Regions from separate parts of the Janthinobacterium salmonicoloratum genome, predicted to be linked through region 1. Evidence: predicted binding sites of a transcription regulator. Region 1 holds the regulator's gene; each other region holds the start of a gene.
What was found. The regulator LexA, encoded in region 1, represses DNA repair genes until DNA is damaged. The targets are predictions, from matches to a motif close to ACTGTATNNNNATACAGT.

Region 1 (7,311 bases):
AGGCAGGCATTGGAAGAAGAATAAGGTTTCACTTTTTTGAGAAAAAGATTACATTTAGGTGTAATTAAAGCATTTGTGTCTATTTCTTAATTGGAGAGTGAGAATGAAAAAAATTGTATTTAGTGCTTTATTGTTATTTTCTTCCGCTGTATATGCTGATGATCTGACGGATGCGAATAAATTCTTGCAATCCAAGGCTTATCCGCAAGCCTTGGATTTATATAAGAAGCTGGCTCAGGCAGGGAATGCGGAGGCTCAATTTCATTTGGGTGAGATGTATTTATATGGTGAGGGAGTAGGCGTCGATGCCGTGCAAGCCGGACAATGGTTTGGGCAGGCATCCAAGGCGGGCAACAAAAATGCCGATGCTGCGCTGGCCCTTATGGCTAGCCGTGTCGAGCGAAAAGGTGACATTGATTACTATGTCAATTCATATGCTGGCGAGGATATTGCCTTGAGTAAGATGAAGTGTGTCACTCCGGTGATCCCTGAATTCTCCAAAACCAAGCGTCAGATCAGGGCTGTGGCCGATAGTGTTGATGCCTGGATGACATGCTATAACAGCTTTGTCAGTAAACTGAATGCTTCTTTGCCGCCTGGTAAAGCCATTCCATCTGCCATTGAAGCGCTGATGAATGAGCAGGAATTTGAAAAGGCTAAGCTGCGCATGGATGTGGCCTATGCGCGGGTGAGCGCCGACGGACGTGAACTGGCGCAAAAGATCTTGGCGCAGCGCGATGAGTGGCAAGCCAGAACAGAGAAGTACCTCTTGGCTGAGAATAAAAAAATTCAGACAGAAAATGAAATGAGTGAGCTGGATCGTTCACGTAGTGCGAACACGCCGCAATGGGTGACAAGCCCTGTGCCAAACAAGTAGGACGGTCTTGCCGATGTTGTCAATAGGTTGGAAATTAAGCGCTCGCATGTGTGATGCAAGCGCCTTCTCTCCTAATGCCAGCTGCGCATCAGGCCGACGGCCAAACCTTCCAGGGCGAATTCATCTTCCGGCGATACGGTGATGACCTTGAAGTCGGGGTTTTCCGGCAGCAGTTCGATGACGGAACCCGTTTTCTTGTAGCGCTTGACGGTGACTTCGTCGCCGATGCGGGCCACGACGATCTGGCCATTCTTGGCGCTGTCGACCTTCTTGACGGCCAATAAATCGCCATCCATGATGCCGGCGTCGCGCATGGACCAGCCGCGCACCTTCAGCAGGAAGTCGGGCTTGGCCGAGAACAGGGCCGGGTCGACGTTGTAGCTCGCTTCCAGGTTTTCCTGCGCCAAGATGGGCGAACCTGCGGCCACCCGGCCGATCAGGGGCAGCGACATCAGCAGCGCTGCCGGCACCTTCGATGCAAGGGCTTCGGCGGCCGCACTCGCCGCCGCACCGATCAGGCGGATGCCGCGCGAGGTGCCGGGCGAAATCTCGATCGCGCCCTTGCGGGCCAGAGCCTGCAAATGCTCTTCGGCCGCATTTGCTGATTTGAAACCCAGTTCATTGGCGATTTCGGCACGGGTGGGGGGGAAACCCGTGTTTTCAATCGCGTCCTTGATCAGGTTCAGGATTTGTTCTTGTCGTGCTGTCAGCTTGATCATGAGCGGTGGGTGCATACTAAAATGCTGTCTATATGAACAGTCTGTATTTTTGTACAGTATCGCCCACTATGCAAGGGGATTTCCGTGTTTTCGGCGAATTTCGCAAGAAATACTTGTCCGTGGGCAGAAAGCATGGTGGCGCAGGGGCTTTTCGGGCGCTTGTGGAAGGAATGATTGAAACGTTTGCAAAAGGCGGTTATAATCTTCGGCTGACCTTCCCACACCCGTCTTGACGCCGGGGTGGGCGATTATCAATCCGACCTGAAGGAGTTTGCATGCGTCATTATGAAATAGTCTTTATCGTCCATCCGGACCAAAGCGAGCAAGTGCCCGCGATGATCGAACGCTACAAAGCCAGCGTAACCACCCGCGGCGGTTCGGTTCACCGCGTGGAAGATTGGGGCCGCCGTCAAATGGCTTACTCGATCCAAAAGCTGCCTAAAGCACACTACATCTGCCTGAACATCGAATGCGACAACGAGACCCTGGTCGAGTTGGAAACAGCATTCAAATTCAATGATGCCGTGTTGCGTCACCTGACCGTTAAAATGAAGAAAGCTGAAACAGCTCCTTCGCCGATGATGAAATCGGTACAACGCGAAGACGCGGCCAAAAGCCACCGCACCGAAGCACCAGCAGCCGCTCCAGCCGCAGCAGCAGCTTAATTCTTGACCAGGATCGTGCGCTGAACCAGCTACAAGTAACCGCCATCATTGCCGAGCGCGAAATATTGCGCTATACCCCGGCAGGGCTGCCGATTGTGAATGCAGTATTGCAACACAGTTCGCAGCAGATGGAAGCAGGGATTGCCCGTTTGACCGAGTTTGATGTTGCCGCGCTAGCCGCTGGCGAAATCTCAGGCCGGTTCAGTCAGGCAAGCTTGGGCGGGGTATATCAGTTCACGGGTTTCCTGGCCAGGAAGAGCCGCAACAGCAAGAGTTTGGTGTTTCACATCATTGATTTTAGTGCAGTCACCCCGACTAGCGCATTTTAGATACAGGAGCCTGACATGGCATTCGGTAAAAAGTTCGACAAAAATAAGCTCAAGCTTAAAGAAAAACGCAAACAGCAAAACCCGTTGTTCAAACGCAAGAAGTTCTGCCGCTTCACCGCAGCTCACGTTGAGCAAGTCGACTACAAAGACGTCGACACGCTGAAAGACTTCGTCCAAGAAAACGGCAAGATCATGCCAGCACGCCTGACCGGTACCAAAGCGCACTACCAGCGCCAAGTTGACACCGCAATCAAGCGCGCTCGCTTCCTCGCGCTGCTGCCATACACCGATCTGCACCACGCTTAATCGGTCAGATATTCCTGGAGAAGAACTATGCAAATCATTCTGTTAGAAAAAGTTGTTAACGTCGGTAACCTCGGCGAAGTCGTCAAAGTCAAAGACGGTTACGCACGTAACTTCCTGATCCCGCAACGCCTGGCACGTCGTGCTACGGCAACCGCTGTGGCTGAATTCGAAGTCAAGCGCGCCGAACTGGAAAAAGCTGCTGCCGCCAAACTGGCCGCATCGCAAGCCCAAGGCGAAAAACTGAGCGGTCTGACCGTTCAAGTTGCTCAAAAAGCTGGTGTTGATGGCCGTCTGTTCGGCTCCGTCACCAACTTCGACATCGCTGAAGCGCTGACCAAGCAAGGTTTTGCTGTTGAAAAAGCACAAATCCGCATGCCTACCGGCCCGCTGAAGATCGTTGGCGAGCACAACGTTTCGGTTGCTCTGCACACCGACGTGGTCGTGGAAGTTGTTATCGCTGTCGTTCCAGACGCGAACGCGTAATCGTCTGCGGGCCTGGCCCGCAAGCGCTGCCGCACTATGAAAAGCCGGGTTCGCCCGGCTTTTTTGTGGCCTTTTTTTCGCTCAATTTCAGCCCTTTATTTTTGCCAGCACGCCGAAGCGGGTATAATTCGCGCCATGAACGCCCCCTCTGATCCGCAACTGGATTCCCTCCGTATTCCGCCGCATTCGATCGAAGCAGAACAATCCGTTATCGGTGGTCTGCTGCGCGACAATGCCGCGTATGACCGCATCGCCGACTTCATGCATGCGGAGGATTTCTATCGCTATGACCATCGCATCATCTTCGAGCAAATCGTCAAGATGGTTAACGCTTCCAAGCCAGCCGATGTCATTACTGTTTTTGAAACCCTGACCCAGCTCGGCAAGGCCGATGATGTGGGCGGACTCGCTTACCTGAACGCCATGGCGCAAAACACGCCATCGGCTGCGAACATCCGGCGTTACGCCGAGATCGTGCGCGACCGCGGCGTGCTGCGTAAACTCATTACCGTCGCCGACGATATCTCCGGCACGGCCTTCAGCCCGCAAGGCAAGGAAGTCAAGCAGATGCTTGACGAGGCCGAATCGAAGATTTTCGCCATCGCCGAAGAAGGCGCGCGCGGCGCCCAGGGCTGGACCGCCATCCAGCCCCTGCTGACGCAAGTAGTCGAGCGCATCGACGAACTGTACAGCCGCGACAACCAGAGTGAAATCACGGGCGTGCCCACCGGTTTCATCGACCTCGACCGCATGACCTCCGGTCTGCAGCCGGGCGACCTGGTGATCGTGGCGGGCCGTCCATCGATGGGCAAGACGGCGTTTTCCGTCAACATCGGCGAAAACGTGGCCATCGACAGCGGCTTGCCCGTGGCCGTGTTCTCGATGGAGATGGGCGGCGCCCAGCTGGCCATGCGTATGCTCGGCTCCGTCGGACAGCTCGACCAGCACCGTCTGCGCACGGGCCGCCTGAACGACGAAGACTGGCCGCGCCTGACGAATGCGATTCAAAAGATGAACGACGCGCAGTTGTACATCGATGAAACGCCGGCCTTGAATTCCATCGAATTGCGCGCCCGCTCGCGCCGCTTGTCGCGTCAATGCGGCAAGCTGGGCCTGATCATCGTCGATTACTTGCAGCTGATGTCGGCCAATACTCCGGGCGACAACCGCGCCACGGAGATTTCCGAGATTTCACGGGGCTTGAAAGGCCTGGCGAAAGAACTTGGTTGCCCCGTGATCGCGCTGTCGCAGTTGAACCGCTCGCTGGAGCAACGCCCGAACAAACGTCCTGTCATGTCCGACTTGCGTGAATCGGGTGCTATTGAGCAGGATGCCGACGTGATCCTGTTCATTTACCGCGACGAGGTGTATAACCCCGACTCGCCAGACAAGGGAACGGCCGAAATCATCATCGGTAAACAACGTAACGGTCCAATCGGCAGCATCCGCCTCACCTTCATGGGGCAGTACACCAAATTTGGCAATTACAGTGGTGGCCTGGCGCTTTACCAAGGCGACTAACACAGCAGCACTGATATTCCATTGGCCGCCCCCTCATACGGGGCGGCTTTCTGTAGTAAATAACACGACTCAATGCTTAACGGAGAATGACATGTTTGGACGCTTGATGCCCACTGAGGGCAAGTTTTTTGAATTGTTTAACCAGCACGCGGAACTGTGCGTGAAGGGCGCGAAAGAGATGCTCGGCCTGATGACCAATTTCGACGACCTGGAAAACCGCGTGCATGCGATCGAAAGCATCGAGAAACAGGCGGACAAAGTCACCTACGCCACCGTGGAAATGCTGCACAAGACCTTCATCACGCCGATCGACCGTGACGACATCCATCAGCTGATCACGCGCCAGGACGACATCCTCGACCTGCTGGAAGATGCGGCGCAAACTGTCTCGCTGTACGACCTGAAAGCCGTCACGCCGGAAGCCAAGCGCCTGGCCGAACTGGTGCTGGCCTGTACCGAGAAAGTGCGCGACGCCGTCGCCATGCTGCACAACATGGACAACTCGCGCAAGATTGTCGCCATCTGCGAAGAGATCGACCGCCTGGAATCGGACGCCGATCACGTGATGCGCGCCGCCATGTCCAAACTGTTCCGCGACGAACCGGACGTGCGCAATCTGATCAAGATGAAAGCGATCTACGAAATTCTGGAAACCGTGACCGACCGTTGCGAAGATGTGTCCAATATTATCGAAGGCATCATCGTCGAAAACGCGTAAGCGTTGGGCCTGTCCTGAACCAGAATCAGAAAAGAAACTACAATGACCATACAAATCAGCATCTACGTGCTAGGCCTGTTGATCGTCCTCGCACTGCTGTTTGACTTCATGAACGGCTTCCACGATGCCGCCAACGCGATCGCCACGGTGGTCTCGACGGGCGTATTGAAACCGCAGACCGCGGTTGCCATGGCCGCCACGTTCAACTTCGTCGCCATCTTCGTGTTCCACCAGCTGACCGTGGCCGCCACGGTGGGCAAGGGCACGATTGACCCGGCGGTGATCGACCAGTACGTGATCTTCGGCGCGCTGATGGGCGCCATCTTCTGGAATTTGTTTACCTGGTACTACGGGATTCCTTCGTCGTCCTCGCACGCCCTGATCGGCGGCCTGGTGGGCGCAGCCGTCGCCAAGTCGGGCACGGGCGCGCTGGTCGCGGCCGGCTTGTGGAAAACGGTGGCCTTCATCGTGATCGCACCCGTACTGGGCTTTGTATTTGGCTCGATCATGATGCTGCTCGTGTCGTGGATTTTTGTGCGTTCGACGCCGCGCAAGGTCGACAAGTGGTTCCGCCGTTTGCAACTGGTATCGGCGGCCGCCTACAGCCTGGGTCACGGCGGCAACGATGCGCAAAAAACCATCGGCATCATCTGGATGCTGCTGATCGCCGCCGGCTACTCCAGTGCGGCTGACGCCATGCCGCCGATGTGGGTCATCATCTCGTGCTACACGGCCATCAGCTTCGGCACCCTGTTCGGTGGCTGGCGCATCGTCAAGACCATGGGCCAGAAGATCACCAAGCTCAAACCGGTGGGTGGCTTCTGCGCCGAAACCGGTGGCGCGATCACCCTGTTCGTCTCGACGGCGCTGGGCATTCCCGTGTCGACCACGCACACCATCACGGGCGCCATCGTCGGCGTCGGCTCGTCGCAAAAAATGTCGGCCGTGCGCTGGGGCGTGGCGGGCAATATCGTCTGGGCCTGGATCTTCACGATTCCTGCTTCGGCCTTCGTCGCAGCAGTCGCCTGGTGGATTGGCCACCACATCATGTAATGGATAGCCAACGCCAGTAAAAAGGGAGCCTTGCGGCTCCCTTTTTTTATGCGCCGGCCAGTTCCACCGTCAGCCCCTCGTAGGCGAGGAATACCTGCAGGCCGTCCAGGCGGCTCGCATAGCGGCCCATCACGTCGGCAAACACGGCTTCGAGCTGCTCGTCGCTGCGGGTCGGTTCGTGGTGGGTGCAGTACAGGCGCCGCGCGCCGCAGCGCAGGGCCAGGTCGAAGGCGGCGTCGAAGGTGCCGTGGCCCCAGCCCTGCTTGCCTGGGTATTCCTCGCGCGTGTAGGAGCAATCCATGATCAGCGCGTCGACGCCGGCGACCACCGCGTCGATGCCGGCCTGGCGCTGCGCATTGCGCGCCGCGCAGGCTGCATGCTCGGCATGGCCGGGCGCATGCAGGTTGTAGAACGGTTCATGGTCGCCGCTGAAAAATAGCGCGGCGCCGCCGCAGTCGATGCGGTAGCCGAGGTTGACGACAGGGTGGTTCATTTCCGCGCTGCGCACGCGCGCGCCACCCACCTCGACGGCTTCGCCGGGCGCCAGCGTGCGGTACTCGATGCAGGCCGCCATGGCCGCTTCGCTGACAGGGAAATAGCTGTTTTGCAGCTGCACCGCCATCACGTGCTCGATGCCGCG
Region 2 (7,311 bases), on a different contig from region 1:
CCCAGAAAACTATCCCGACGTTTGTCACCACGTCTGGAAGAGGCACTATTATAGGGGGCGCTTTCCCCCTTGTGCAACTATTCTTGAGCCCTAACAGCAGTTTTTTTGCTGAAAAGCGCAAAAATGTTCAAGGAAGGGAGTCGTGACGTGTTTTCTGCTTCTGAAATGGGAAAAGCCCTTCGGTTCTGGGAACCAAAGGGCTTTTCTTTTATTGGCGGAGCGGACGGGACTCGAACCCGCGACCCCCGACGTGACAGGCCGGTATTCTAACCAACTGAACTACCACTCCAAGCTCGTATGATCTGTATTGCTGATCCATGAAGCACTGGACAGTTTTCTGATTTGGTGGGTGCTGAGAGGCTCGAACTCCCGACCTACGCCTTGTAAGGGCGCCGCTCTACCAACTGAGCTAAGCACCCGTTGCTTGTCTCAGAAAACCATCCCGACGTTTGTCACCACGTCTGGAAGAGGCGCTATTATAGGACGGCTAAAATCCTTCTGCAAGCGCTTTTTTCACATTATTCCGTGATATTCCACTGTGACAGCATCCACGCCATATTGAATGCGTTCTCGGCGATGGCGTTATAGCGGCCCGACGCGCCGCCGTGGCCGGCGCCCATATTCGTTTTCAGCAGCAGGGGATTGCTGTCCGTTTTATACGCGCGCAGCTTGGCCACGTATTTCGCCGGTTCCCAGTACATGACCTGGCTGTCGTTGAGGCCCGTCGTCACCAGCATGGCCGGGTAATTCTTGCGCGCAATGTTGTCGTAAGGCGAGTAGCTGAGCATGTAGTCATAGGCTGCCTTCTGGTTCGGGTCGCCCCATTCCAGGTATTCGCCCGTCGTCAGGGGCAGGCTGGCGTCCATCATGGTGTTCATCACGTCGACAAACGGTACGGCCGCGTGCACGGCGTGGAACAGGTCGGGGCGCATGTTGACGACGGCGCCCATCAGGAGGCCGCCGGCGCTGCCGCCCTGGATGATGAGGCGGTTCGGGCTGGTCCATTTTTCGCGCACCAGGTAGTCGGCGCTGTCGATGAAGTCATTGAAGGTGTTTTTCTTCTTCATCAGCATGCCGTCTTCATGCCAGGCTTCGCCCATGTCGGTGCCGCCGCGGATATGCGCCTGCGCATAGATGACGCCCCGCTCCAGCAGGCTGATGCGGCTGATGGAGAAAGTGGCTTCCGTGGAAATGCCATACGAGCCGTACGAGTACAGCAGCAGCGGCGCGGAACCGTCGAGCTTGACGCCCTTCTTGTAGACGACCCACAGCGGTACTTGCACGCCATCGCGCGCCTTCACCCACAAGCGCTGTGTGGTATAGCGGCTGCCATCAAAGCCGCCGACGATTTCCTGCTGTTTCAGCACTGTGCGCTTGCCGTCTTGCATGCTGACGTCGATGACGGTGGGCGGCGTGACGGGCGACTGGTACGACATGCGAAATTGTGTGGCGGAAAACTCCGGCGTGCCGACGGACGTGGCCAGGTAGACGGGGTCGTCGAATTGCACGGTCTTCCAGTTTTTATGCGCGAAATCGTAGATGCGCGCGCGGTTCAGGGCGCGCGCCTTTTCCATCACCACCAGGTAGTCCTGGAACACGTCGATGGACTGGATCACGGCATCCTTGTTGTGCGGCACCACGGGCTTCCAGTGTTTCGGCTGCGGCGCGGACAGCGGCGCGCTGACGACACGGAAGTTCTTCGCCTCCTTGTTGGTGACGATATACAACTGGCCGTCGCGGTGCTCGACGATGTAGCGGTGGCCTTTTTCGCGTTTCAGCACGCTCTGGAAACTGCCTTCGGGCTTGTTCGTTGGCAACAGCAGCACTTCGCTCGTGTCCGTGCTGCCCGAGGTGAGCACGAAGAACTGCTTGTCGTGCGTGCGGCCCACATTGATCGCGAACTGCTCCACTGGCTCGTGGTAGACCTGTTGCGACGCGCCGCCCAGGGCCAGGCGGAACAGCCGGTCCGCGCGCTTGGTGGTGGCGTCTTCCTGCGTCAGCATCAGGGTGGCGTTGTCAGCCGCCCACGCCAGCGAGGTCACGCGCGGCATGGTATCGCCCAGCAGCTTGCCCGTCTTCAAATCCTTGACATGCAGCTCGTACTGGCGGAAACCCGTCGTGTCGGTGGTGTAGGCCAGCAATTGTTCATTCGGGCTGATGGCAAACGCGCGCACGGCAAAGAATTTGTGGCCTTCGGCCAATTGATTCTGGTCCAGCAGGATTTCTTCGACCGCCTGCGCATCGTAGGCACCGCTGGCGCCGACAGGACGGCGGCAATGAAGCGGGTATTGCATGCCCGCTTCCGTGCGCGTGTAATAGTAAAAGTTACCTTGGCGCGCAGGCACGGACAGGTCCACTTCCTGCATGCGCCCCTTGACTTCCGCAGTCACCTTGTCGGCCAGCGGCTGGATCGGGGCCGTGACGGCGGCTGTGTAGGCGTTTTCCGCATTCAGGTAATCGATCACGGCAGGATCGGTTTTCTTTTGCAGCCAGCGGTAGTCGTCCGTTACGACCGTGCCGTGGCGCGTTTCCTGCCAGGCCGTCTTGGCGGCGACCGGTGCGGCGGATGTGGCGAGGGTGGCGGCAACGGTGGTGATGGTGTCGGCCAGCGCGGATGGCGCCAGCGAGGACAGCAGCAAGGCCGGCAGGATGGATGACCAGACGGACCGGCGGCGCGAAGCGTGATGGGCGATAGACAAGGCAACTCCTTTGAATAGTTGTGTCAGGATTGTAATCTTGCTATTGAGAAAAGCAACCGCCGTGCTCGTGCGTTTCAACTTGCATCCACGGGCATTTGCAGCGATACTGTATATAATTACAGTACTCAACAGCATCCCGCCGCGAGGTGTCCTTGACCACATCTGCCCCTACATTGTCTGAAGCCCGCCGCTGGATAGCCCACCTGGACATGGACGCCTTCTTCGCCTCCGTGGAACTGTTGAAATATCCGCAATTGCGTGGCGAAGCCGTCGTCATCGGCGGCGGGCGCTTGCAGCAGCCCGTGCTGCAGCAAGATGGCACGCGGCAGTTTGCGCGCATGCGCGACTACGTGGGGCGCGGCGTCGTCACCACCTCGACCTATGCGGCGCGCGCGTTTGGCGTGTTTTCCGCCATGGGCATCATGAAGGCGGCGAAACTGGCGCCCGACAGCATCCTGCTGCCCGCCGATTTTGAGGCCTACCGCGAGTATTCGGCCCGCTTCAAGCAAGCCGTGGCCCAGTTGTGCCCCATCATCCAGAACGTGGGCATCGATGAAATCTATGTCGACCTGACCGAATACGGCGAGCAGGCGCCGGCCATGGCGGCGCGCCTGAAGGCGGCCGTGTCCGAGGCGACGGGCCTGTCGTGTTCGATCGGCCTGGCACCGAACAAGCTACTGGCAAAAATCTGTTCCGATCTGGAAAAACCCGACGGCCTCACCATTTTGTCGCCCGAGGATATCGCCACGCGCGTGTGGCCCTTGCCGGCAAAAAAGATCAACGGCATCGGCCCGAAGGCGACAGCCAAGCTGGAAGCCTTGGGCATAGTCACCATCGGCGAGCTGGCGCAGGCCGACATGGCCATGCTGCGCACGCAGTTTGGCGACCTGTACACGGGCTGGCTGCGCCAGGCGGCGCTGGGCATCGACGAGCGGCCCGTGCAGACGAGCCGGGAAACCAAGTCCGTCAGCCGCGAAACGACGTTCGAGCGCGACTTGCAGGTGGTGCGCGACCGCGCCACCCTGTCGGAAAAGCTGGAAAGCCTGTGCACGCGCGTGGCGGGCGACCTGGATAAACAGTCGCTGGCGGGGCGCACGGTGGGTATCAAGCTGCGCTTCGAGGATTTCAGCACCGTCACACGCGACATTACCTTGCCCAGCGCCACGGCGGACGCCGCCGCCATCCTGCGCGCCAGCCGCGATTGCTTGCGGCGCGTGCCATTTGAAAAGAAAATCCGCCTGCTGGGCGTGCGCATCTCGACCTTGTCCGATCCGGCCATCGTGACGCGGCAGGCGCCAGCCCAGGCGGAGCTGTTTCCCGCCCTGTAGCGGCATTCCCTATTGATTACAAGCATCGCGCCAGTCCGCGCTTTTGACGGCATTCCCGTGTCGAAAGTGTAGAATGGCGTTCCCCTGGCACTACTGAAACAAACGGAAGACAAAAACTATGTGGTTCAAGAATCTTCAGATTTACCGCCTGCCCGCACCATGGGCCTATACGCCAGAACAACTGGAAGAGGCCTTGTCCTCGAACAAATTTACGCCGGCGACCAGCATGGATCTGATGCGCCAGGGCTGGGATACGCCACGCCCGAACGGTGGCCTGGTCCACGTGGTCAACAAGCAAATGCTGATCTTGCTGGGCACGGAAAAGAAGCTGTTGCCAGCGACCGTCATCAACCAGGTGGCCAAGGCCCGCGCTGCCGAGATGGAAGAAGCACAAGGCTTTGCCCCCGGCAAGAAAGCCATGAAAGAATTGAAGGAGCGCGTGGCCGACGAGCTGCTGCCGCGCGCCTTCAGCATCCGCAGCAATGTCTGGACGTGGATCGACCCCGTCAATGGCTGGCTGGTGGTCGATGCCGCCAGCCCGGCAAAAGCCGATGAAGTCATCAAGCTGCTGTTGAAAGCCGTCGACAAACTGCCGCTGGAAAGCCTGCGCGTGCAGCGCTCGCCGGTGGCGGTGATGACGGAATGGCTGCAAGCCGACGACGCGCCAGCCGGCTTCACGGTCGACATGGATACGGAATTGCGCGCCACGGGCGAAAGCAAGGCTACCGTGCGCTACGTGCGCCACACCTTGGAAGCGGACGACGTGCGCCGCCACATCGCGGCCGGCAAGCAGTGCACGCGCCTGGCCATGACGTGGAATGACAAGATCTCGTTCGTGCTGACGGAATCGCTGGCCATCAAGAGCGTCAAGCCGCTGGACGTGATCAAGGAAACGGAATCGAGCACGAAGAACGACGAAGAGCGTTTCGACGGCGACGTGATGCTGATGACGGGCGAGCTGAGCAAGCTGATGGCCGACGTGGTCGAAGCCCTGGGCGGCGAAGCGACGGCATAAGCGCAGTCATGCCGGTACGAAAAAGGAGCTGCAGCTCCTTTTTTTTCGCCTGTGCAATATGCGGACGAATAAAAAAAGCGCCTTGCACTGTGAAGTGCAAGGCGCTTTCCAGACAAGCTAATTAAAACGTCAAATTAGAACTTGTAGTTGCCGGTGATGTAGAACGAACGCATCATTGGATCGGCGTAGCGTGGGTCGAAACCAACCTGGTGGCCCGACGAAGAGCGCAGCGACAGCGGCGGTGCACGGTCGAACAGGTTTTTGATGCCTGCGCGGATCGTGGTTTGCTTGTCAAAGGCGAAACGCGCTTGCCAGTCGAACGTGGTGTACGACGGAACTTGCAGGCGGAAATCCTTCACTTCTTTTTTGGTGGCCACGTCGTACACGGTAGCTGCCGCATCGGTGTAGCCATTGCGGTAGTTGACGGTCACCGTGTTGCTCAGGCGGCCCGTATCCAGGGTCGTCGTCAGCTTCATCAGGTTGCGGAACGTGACTTCGTTGGTGTCGCCGAAGAAGTCCATGTTGCTGGTGTAGATATTGTCGCTACCAGCCTTGGTGTAGTTCGCGTGCAACATGTGCGTACCGCTCAGTTGGGCGGTCAGCTTGCCGAAGTCAAACTTGTGGTTGGCCGACAGATCCCAGTCGATACCACGGTATTCCTTCTTGCCGATGTTAACCGACAGTTTCTTGAACGCGTAGTAGGTATTGCCGGTCGACGGTTCGATATATTGCGTGAAGCTCGTTGCGAACTTGACCGGATCGGCAAATGCCTGCGCTTCGGTGATTTCCGATACGGCATTGCGCAGTTTCACGTCCCACAGGTCGGCGCCGAACGAGAAGGCCGCGCTAGGTTCGACACGGAAGCCCAGTGTGAACTGCTTCGATTTTTCCGATTGCAGATCTGGATTGCCTTGCGACACGGCGTTGTATTGCGTCGCTTCCGCGCGGCAGAGCGGCATACCTGGGTATGGGCAGTCAAATTTCTTGGCAGTAAAGCCGGCGTTGACCAATGGCTGTGCCAGGTCCAGCATGCTTGGCGCCTTGAAGCCCGTGCCGTAGGAACCGCGGATCAGCACGGTTTGTACCGGCTGCCAGCGTGCCGATACCTTGTAGGTATTGGCGCTGTCTTTCTTGCCGACAGTTTTGCTGTTCAGCTTGTCATCGATCGCCTTGACGGCATCGTAACGGCCACCAACGGTCATTTCGAACGACTTGGTCAGCGGTGCCAGCAACTCGACGAAGGCGCCATAGGTATCGCGGCTCAAGTCATAGGCTGGCGAGGTGTTGAAGTTGTAGATATCCTTCGACGTGCCGTTGCTGTCTGGCGACTGTTCATAGCGGTAGGTGCGGTAATCGCCACCGATACCCAGGCTGGCCTTGCCGCCTGGCAGGTCGAACAGCTCACGCGAACCGTGCGTGTCGACGCCGCGCATCGTGGTCGATGCAGTACGGATCGAACCGATGAACTGCGCGCCAGCGATTTGCGACTGCACGGATGGCTTTTGTGTTGTTGCAAACGGATTGAAATCCGGATTGGCCAGAATGTCCTTGAAGCCCTGATTTGTTGCGTAACCGCCCGTGTAGCGCTCGTCGATCGAGTTTTGCGACCAGGTCAGGCCGCTTTCGAAGTTCCAGGCGCCCAGTTCACCTTCCACGCCCAGCACCATGTGCTTGGTTTCGGTGATGGTGTTGCTGGCGCGCAGGCCGAAGTCCGTCGTACGGTAGTTGGCGGTGATCGACTTGACGTCTGCACGTTGCGCTGGCGTCAGGTAGGGCGACACATAGGTGTTGTACAGCGCGCTGTCCTTGGCGATCGAAATCGGAATCGGATTGGCGGCGATACGCGCGGTCAGGTCGAAGCGCGAGTAGGCGACTTCGGCGAACGCGTTCAGGTTGTCGTTCAGCTTGTACGTGCCTTTGGTAAACAGGCTGTCGCGTTTCGATTGCGGCACGATTTCCACGGTGGAACCGGTATCGAAACCGCAAGCGCGTGTATTGCTGGTGGTGAGGTCGAAACCTGTAGGGCATTCGTTGGTCATCGCCAGGTAAGGCGTGAATGCGGTCGAGACACTGTCTTTCGTTTTGTAGGCAACGGTAGCGCCAGCTGGTGCAGCCGAGGTGCTGGTGCGGTCCCAGATGTAGTTCTTGCCACCGCGGGCGAATTTCAGGTACGAGCTATCGGCGAACGTACGGTCGGTAGCGCGCAGTTTCGACTGCTCGTCGTGGCGGTACGAGACCAGCACGTTGAAGCGGTCTTCGTCCAGGTCGC
Region 3 (7,311 bases), on a different contig from region 1:
GTCGCGGTTGAAGGATTAATTTAGGCGGGCACGCCCAGGATCACGCTAGACGCCTTGAATATTGCCGTTACCTTGCTGCCGAGCTCGATGCCCAGGTCCGTGCTGCTCTGGTTCGTGATGATGGCGGCGATCGTGCCGCCGCGTGGCAAATCCAGCACCACTTCCGTGTTGACGGCGCCCGTCTGCACCCGCGTCACAAGCCCGGCCAGCTGGTTGCGCGCGGAAAAGCGCGCGCCTGCGCTGTCGGCCACGAGGATGATGGACGAGGCCTTGATCAGTGCGAACGCTTCAGCGCCCGGCACCAGGCCCAGGCTTGCGCTGCTGCCCTGCGTGACGATGGCGACGATGTGCTGGCCACCGGGCAATTCCAGCGTGACTTCGTCGTTGACGGCGCCCTGTTTCAGTTCGGCCACCTTGCCCAGGAATTGATTGCGTGCCGTGGTTTTCATGGCCATTCTCCGTATGAGTAAAAGATCGTCGGCGATGCCTTCCGCCTGGCTGCCCAGCTGGCGCAGATAGCGCGCATGCTCACGCTCGATGATACGGAAATTGTCGACCAGCTGGCGCCCCCGTTGCGTCAGCCGCGTGCCGCCGCCGCCCTTGCCGCCCGTCAGACGCTCGACCAGCGGTTCGCCGGCCAGGTTGTTCATGGCGTCGATGGCGTCCCAGGCCGCCTTGTAGCTCATCTTCACAAGCTTTGCCGCCTGCGTGATGGAGCCACACTCGGCGATGGCGCCCAGCAATTCCACCCGGCCGGCGCCGCCCAGATGCTCGCCGCCCACCGTCATCCATACCGAACCTTGCAGGCCGATTTCCGCCGCCGCTGATTTATCCAATGCGTTCACCCAATGCCATGTGTTCTTCCCTGTTATCGATCTGTCCGTCGCGCAAGTACAGCACATGCTCGCCCAGGATGCGCGCATCTTCCGGATCGTGTGTGATCAGGATCATGGGCACGTCCAGGCGCTGCTGCCACTGGCTCAGTTCCAAACGCATTTTGACACGCAGGGCCGGATCGAGGGCGGCAAACGGCTCGTCGAGCAGCAACGCGGCCGGCTCGGCCACGAGCGCCCTCGCCAGCGCCACCCTTTGGCGCTGGCCACCGGACAACTCGTCGGGAAACTGGTGCGCCAGTTCCTGCAAGTGAAACGCGTCTAGCCAATGCTCGACCTTCTGCAATTTTTCGCGCGCGCGCGGATTGAACCAGCCGCGGCTCAAGCCAAAGCCCACGTTCTGGCGCACCGTCAGGTGCGGGAACAGGGCGTAATCCTGGAACAGATAGGCCACGTTGCGTTGTTGCGGCGGCAAATTGATGCCGGCGGCCGAATCGAACAAGGTGCGCCCGTTCAGGCGGATATGGCCCGCGTCAGGCGTGAAGAGTCCGGCAATGGCTTTCAGGGTCATGCTCTTGCCTGCACCGGACGGGCCATACATGGCGATGCGCTGACTGCTTGAGGTGCATTGCACGTACATGTCGAAGCGGCGTTTGCCGGAGCGCAAGGTGGCGCGAAGGTCGAGGTCGAGTTGCATAGGCGTCATCATCAGCGTCATTTGTGAACGATGCGCCCGGGCGCCAACCGGCCAGCCGACAGCAGCACCACGATGCAGACAAAGGAGGTAATCAGCACCAGCGTATTGGCCACGTCGTCCTGACCCGCCTGCACGGCTTCATACACGGCCACCGACAGGGTTTGCGTCTTGCCGGGAATGCTGCCGGCCACCATCAGGGTGGCGCCAAATTCACCTAGCGCGCGCACAAAACCCAGCAGCACGCCGGCCAGGATGCCGCGCCAGGCCAGCGGCAATGTCACGCGGAAAAAGATCGCCATTTCCGAGATGCCCAGCACGCGGGCCGCCTGCTCCAGCTGGCCATCGACCGCCTCGAAGGCGGCGCGCGCCGGCTTGAAGACGAGGGGAAAGGCGACCACGGTGGAAGCGATCACGGCGCCCTGCCAGGTAAAAATGAGGTTGATGCCGAAGTTGTCCTGCAGCCAGATGCCCAGTGTACCGCGCCGGCCCAGCAGCACCAGCAGGTAATAGCCGAGCACGGTGGGCGGCATCACCATCGGCAGGGTCAGGAGGGCGTCGAGCAGCTCGCGCCCGGGAAAACGCGTGCGCGCCAGCAGATAGCCCGTGCCGATGCCGAGCAACAAGTTGAGCGCCGTGGCCCACGCCGCCACTTTGAGCGACAGGGCCAGCGCGGTCCAGGCAATATCCATGCGGGCGCGTACCTAAAGTTATGGCTTCTTGAAACCGTACTTGGCGAGGATGGCTTGCGCCGGCGCCGTCTGCAGGTAGCTGACGAAGCGCTTCGCTTCGGCCGCATTGCTGCTGCCCTTGATGGTGGCGATCGGGTACAGCACGGGCGCATCCAGCGGCACATCCAGCACCACGTTCACCTTGTCTTTCATGATGGCCGCGTCGGTGGCGTAGACAAAACCCGCATCGACTTCGCCGCGCGCCACATAGTCGAGCGACTGGCGCACGTTCTGCGTGCCGATGGCCTTGGTCTGCACGGCTTCCCACAGCTTCGCCTTCTTCAGCGCGCCTTCGGAATAACGGCCGACGGGCACGCTGGCCGGATTGGCGATGGCCACGCGGGTCACGTCCTTGTGCGTCAGGTCGCTCAAGCTCTTGATGCCCAGCTTGCTATCGTGCGGCACGATCAGCACCAGGCTGTTGCCGACGAAGTCCATGCGCTCGGCCGGCAAGACGAGGCCCTGCTTTTGCGCCGCATCCATGGTTTCCTGGTCGGCCGAGGCAAACACGTCCACGGGCGCGCCCTTGACGATCTGTTGCAGCAGCACGCCCGAGGCGGCGAAGTTCAGCGACACCTTGCTGCCCGGATACTGCGCCTCGTAGCTTTGCGCCGCATCCTTGAACGCATTCGTCAGGCTGGCCGCGGCCGACACCACCACTTCGCCGGCAACGGCGGAGGTGGCGGCAGTAGCCAGCAGAGCGGTGCCAAGCAGGCGGGCGAGGGAGGTGAGGCGCATGATCGTATCCTTGTAAGTGAACGGTGACAAGGACCGTAATATACACTTATATATAGCGTTCTGCCATCGCACAGGTCAAGCCTGCACAAGGTGGAATCCCTGATATACTGTATATAAACACAGTATATCGAGGTGAGCCATGGAATTGACGGACAAGCTGGAAATCCTGGCCGATGCGGCCAAGTACGACGCTTCCTGCGCCAGCAGCGGTGCACCCAAGCGCGATTCCATCGGCAAGGATGGCTTTGGCGCCACCTCCGGCATGGGTATCTGCCACAGCTACACGCCGGACGGGCGCTGCGTCTCGCTGCTGAAAGTCCTGCTGACCAATTACTGCCTGTACGACTGCCAGTACTGCGTCAACCGCCGCAGCTCGAACGTGCCGCGCGCGCGCTTTACGGTGGCCGAGGTGGTCAAGCTGACGGCCGATTTTTACCTGCGCAACTACATCGACGGCCTCTTCCTCAGTTCCGGCATCATCCAGTCGGCCGACTATACGATGGAACAGCTGGTGCAAGTGGCGCGCGAGTTGCGCGAGGTGCACCAGTTCCGCGGCTATATCCATTTGAAAACTATCCCCGACGCCGATCCCGCTTTGGTCGCGCAGGCGGGCCGCTATGCCGACCGGCTCAGCGTCAATATCGAACTACCGACGCAAGACAGCGTGCAAAAGCTGGCGCCGGAAAAAAGCGTGCATACGATCAAACTGGCGATGGGCGCCATCCGCCGCAAGCTCGATGAGAAAGCGGAAGAACCGCGCTCGCCGCGTTTCGCGCCGGCCGGGCAAAGCACGCAGATGATCGTCGGCGCTGACGCCAGCGACGACCAGCAAATTCTCTCCACAGCCGAGACCTTGTATGGCAGCTATAAACTCAAGCGCGTGTACTACTCGGCCTTCAGCCCGATCCCCGACAGCCCGAAAAGCGTGCCGCTGGCACCGCCACCGATGCTGCGCGAACACCGGCTGTATCAGGCCGATTTCCTGCTGCGCAGCTATGGTTTCCAGGCCAGCGAATTACTGCCGGCCACGGGCGGCAACCTGGCGCTGGACATCGATCCGAAACTGGCCTGGGCACTGGCGCACCGCGAACATTTTCCGCTGGACTTGAACCGCGCGGCGCAGCACATGATCGCCCGCGTGCCCGGCATCGGCTTGCGTAACGCGCAGCGCATCGTCGACCTGCGCCAGCTGCGGCAAGTGCGTTACGCCGACTTGTCGCGCCTGCGCTGCAGCATGAAGAAAATTGCGCCGTTCATCATCACGGCCGACTACTTTCCCGTGCGCGACACCACCGCCTCCGAACAGCTGCGACGCGCCATGACGGAAGCGCCGCAGCAGATGAGTTTGTGGCCGGAGCTGCAGGCGGCATGAAAAAGGTAAATGAGCGAGTCGTCCGGCTGGCGCAGTCGTTCGACGAGTGGCGCGCGGCCGCACGCGAACTGATCGCGCGCGGCGTGCCACCTGCCGACGTTGCCTGGCAGTCGCAACCCGGTGAGGGCGACCTGTTTTCCTCCACGCCAGATGCAACGGATACCAGCGCGCCACCGCTGCGCCTGCCGCGCCAACTGGTAGAGTTGCTGGAAAGCGCCGCCTGTTTCAGCGCCCCGGATCGCTGGGCCTTCCTGTACCAGGTGCTGTGGCGCTGGCAACTGGGCCAGCACGACGTGATATCGCCTGCCGATACGGACGGCGCGCGCCTGCACGCCATGGCCAAGGCCGTACGCCGAGAAGAGCACGACATGCACGCCTATGTGCGCTTCCGCGAACGCAGCGAAGCCGAGGGTGCGCCCCGCTTCGTCGCCTGGTTCGAGCCCACGCACGAGGTGCTGCCGCAGGTGGCGCGCCACTTCGCCCGCCGCATGGGCACCATCAGCTGGATGATCGCCACGCCCACCGCCACCATGCTGTGGGATGGCAAGACCTTGCATGCGGGTCCGGCCCTGATGCGCGGCGCGGCCGACATCGATGATGCCGGCGAAGCGCTATGGCTGACCTACTACCGCAGCATCTTCAATCCCGCGCGCGTGAATGCCGGCCTGCTGCACAGCCATATCCCCTCGCGCTTCTGGAAAAACCTGCCCGAAGGCGCCATCGTGCCCGCCATGCTCAGCGGCGCCGCCAACGGCGAGCGCCGCACGGGCCAGACGGCCAGCGTAGGCCAGCGCAGCGGCGCCAGCATGATCCCGATTGCCGCCGAGCGCGCCCAACCCGCGCGCGAACGGCCCACCACCCTGGACCAGTGCCGTCGCTGCGAACTATGGAAAAGCGCCACGCAGGCCGTGCCCGGCGTAGGGCCCGAACAGGCGCGCATCATGCTCGTCGGCGAGCAGCCGGGCGACCAGGAAGACCTGGCGGGCTTGCCGTTCGTCGGCCCGGCCGGCGCGCTGCTGGACCAGGCGATGCAGGAAGCGGGCATGGCGCGCGACAGCATCTATCTGACCAACGCCGTCAAGCATTTCAAGTGGGAACCGCGCGGCAAGCGCCGCCTGCACAAGACACCCGCGCAGCGTGAAATCCTCGCCTGCCATGGCTGGCTGGAAGACGAGATCGATCGTGTCAAACCACAGGTGATCGTCGCGCTGGGCAGCACGGCGTTAAAGTCCGTGCTGCAAGATGGCTCAGCCACCATGACGCCGCTGATCGGCACGCCCATCGAGCACGACGGGCGCTGGGTGGTGACCGTATATCACCCGTCGTATGTGCTGCGCGCGCCGGACGAGGCGAGCCGGCGGCAGGCGTATGCGGTGATTGTCGACGGCTTGTACCAGGCGATGCGACTACTACAAGGCCAGGATCACAGCGTCGACGCTGGCACTTCCTCGCCCTCATCACGGCGCGCATAACGCTGCGCAATCACGGCGCAGATCATCAGCTGAATCTGGTGGAACAGCATCAGCGGCAAAATCACCATGCCCAGCGAACGGGTGGAAAACAGCACCTTGGCCATGGGCACGCCGCTGGCCAGGCTTTTCTTCGAGGCGCAAAAGACGATGGCGATTTCATCTTCCTTGTTGAAACCCAGGCGGCGGCTGACAAAAGTCGAAATGCCCAGCACCAGCGCCAGCAGCAGCAGGCTGATCAAGCCCAGGGCGACCAGGGTTTCCACCGAGATCGTATGCCACAGGCCTTCGCTGACGGCTTCGCTGAAGGCCGTGTAGACCACCAGCAAGATCGACCCCTGGTCGACGTATTTCAAGGTGGCTTTATGGCGGTCGACCCAGCGGCCGATCCAGCGGCGCAGGAACTGGCCGGCCAGGAATGGCAGCAGCAACTGCATGACGATGGAGAGTACGGCGTCGACCGACGACTTGCTTTCCGCACCCTTGGCTACCAGCAAGCCCACCAGGATGGGGGCGAGGAAAATGCCGATGAAATTCGAGGCCGAGGCGCTGCAGATGGCGGCCGGCACGTTGCCGCGCGCCATGGCGGTCATGGCAATTGAGGATTGCACGGTCGAGGGCAGGGCGCACAGGAACAAAATGCCCATGTACAGGTCGGGCGTCAGAAACGTCAGCGCCAGCGGGCGCAGGGCCAGGCCCAGCAGCGGAAACAGGACAAAGGTGCTGGCCAGCACCAGCAAGTGCAAGCGCCAGTGCATGGCGCCCGCCACCACGGCTTCGCGCGACAGCTTGGCGCCATGCAGGAAGAACAGGGCGCCGATGGCCACTGTGGTGATGTTGCCGAAGACCACGGCCGTCTGGCCCGTGCAGGGCAGGAATGTGGCCAGCGCCACGGTAACGAGCAGGGCGAGGGTGAAATTATCGGGTTTCAGATTGCGCAACAGGGCAGCGGGAGAGAAAGAAGACATGCGGTAGCCTGGTAGCGGCGCAGCCTTGCAACACTGTGCCGGGGATGACAAACAGCGCCGGGAGCGGCGCCAGTGCTGGCTATTCTAACCGCATTGCCCAGCTCCTTGCCTGGCGGCATGGGTATTGTTGCCCGGAAAAAACCGTGCGGACAAAAAAAATGCCCTGTCCGCAGACAGGGCAACCCGGAGTAAAGTACAGCGCGAGGCGTTACCGCGCGGGAATTAACCGGCGGCTTTGACTTTCAGCTCGTTCTTGATTTCTTTCACGCCGCTCACGGAGGCGACGATCTGCACAACGCGGTCACCCGCTTCGGCGCTCGGTACGTCGCCCGACAGGACGACCACACCTTGCTGGGTTGCGACCTTGACTGGCAGGGCAGCGGCTTGCGCATCGGCGCTCAGGGCGGCCTTGGCCGAAGAAGTGATGGTTTCATCAGGGACGGCAGCGGCGGCGTTGGCGGCCACGACGGTCTTAGCAGGAGCTTGTGCTTTTGGTGCGGAGTCAG

Region 2: dinB (DNA polymerase IV) is a predicted target of LexA. The motif match lies at 2,805-2,822, and genes of this name have one in related genera.
Region 3: ACQ4WY_RS16405 (putative DNA modification/repair radical SAM protein) is a predicted target of LexA. The motif match lies at 3,103-3,120, and genes of this name have one in related genera.

The regions. Positions count from the first base shown of each region.
Region 1 covers NZ_JBNYXV010000001.1:1,595,683-1,602,993, reverse strand. The annotation lists gene ACQ4WY_RS07445 (cystathionine gamma-synthase family protein) at 1-24, shown strand, start outside; gene ACQ4WY_RS07440 (tetratricopeptide repeat protein) at 104-877, shown strand; gene lexA (transcriptional repressor LexA) at 949-1,596, opposite strand; gene rpsF (30S ribosomal protein S6) at 1,872-2,261, shown strand; gene priB (primosomal replication protein N) at 2,282-2,590, shown strand; gene rpsR (30S ribosomal protein S18) at 2,606-2,896, shown strand; gene rplI (50S ribosomal protein L9) at 2,924-3,379, shown strand; gene ACQ4WY_RS07410 (replicative DNA helicase) at 3,515-4,900, shown strand; gene ACQ4WY_RS07405 (DUF47 domain-containing protein) at 4,992-5,618, shown strand; gene ACQ4WY_RS07400 (inorganic phosphate transporter) at 5,661-6,671, shown strand; gene ACQ4WY_RS07395 (MBL fold metallo-hydrolase) at 6,718-7,311, opposite strand, start outside.
Region 2 covers NZ_JBNYXV010000007.1:126,556-133,866, forward strand. The annotation lists tRNA gene ACQ4WY_RS24930 (tRNA-Asp) at 213-289, opposite strand; tRNA gene ACQ4WY_RS24935 (tRNA-Val) at 344-419, opposite strand; gene ACQ4WY_RS24940 (S9 family peptidase) at 519-2,699, opposite strand; gene dinB (DNA polymerase IV) at 2,873-4,027, shown strand; gene ACQ4WY_RS24950 (recombination-associated protein RdgC) at 4,146-5,042, shown strand; gene ACQ4WY_RS24955 (TonB-dependent receptor) at 5,177-7,311, opposite strand, start outside.
Region 3 covers NZ_JBNYXV010000002.1:714,114-721,424, reverse strand. The annotation lists gene ACQ4WY_RS16430 (response regulator) at 1-19, shown strand, start outside; gene ACQ4WY_RS16425 (TOBE domain-containing protein) at 21-788, opposite strand; gene ACQ4WY_RS16420 (sulfate/molybdate ABC transporter ATP-binding protein) at 829-1,539, opposite strand; gene modB (molybdate ABC transporter permease subunit) at 1,548-2,219, opposite strand; gene modA (molybdate ABC transporter substrate-binding protein) at 2,238-2,996, opposite strand; gene ACQ4WY_RS16405 (putative DNA modification/repair radical SAM protein) at 3,136-4,368, shown strand; gene ACQ4WY_RS16400 (UdgX family uracil-DNA binding protein) at 4,365-5,840, shown strand; gene ACQ4WY_RS16395 (bile acid:sodium symporter family protein) at 5,792-6,805, opposite strand; gene ACQ4WY_RS16390 (BON domain-containing protein) at 7,028-7,311, opposite strand, start outside.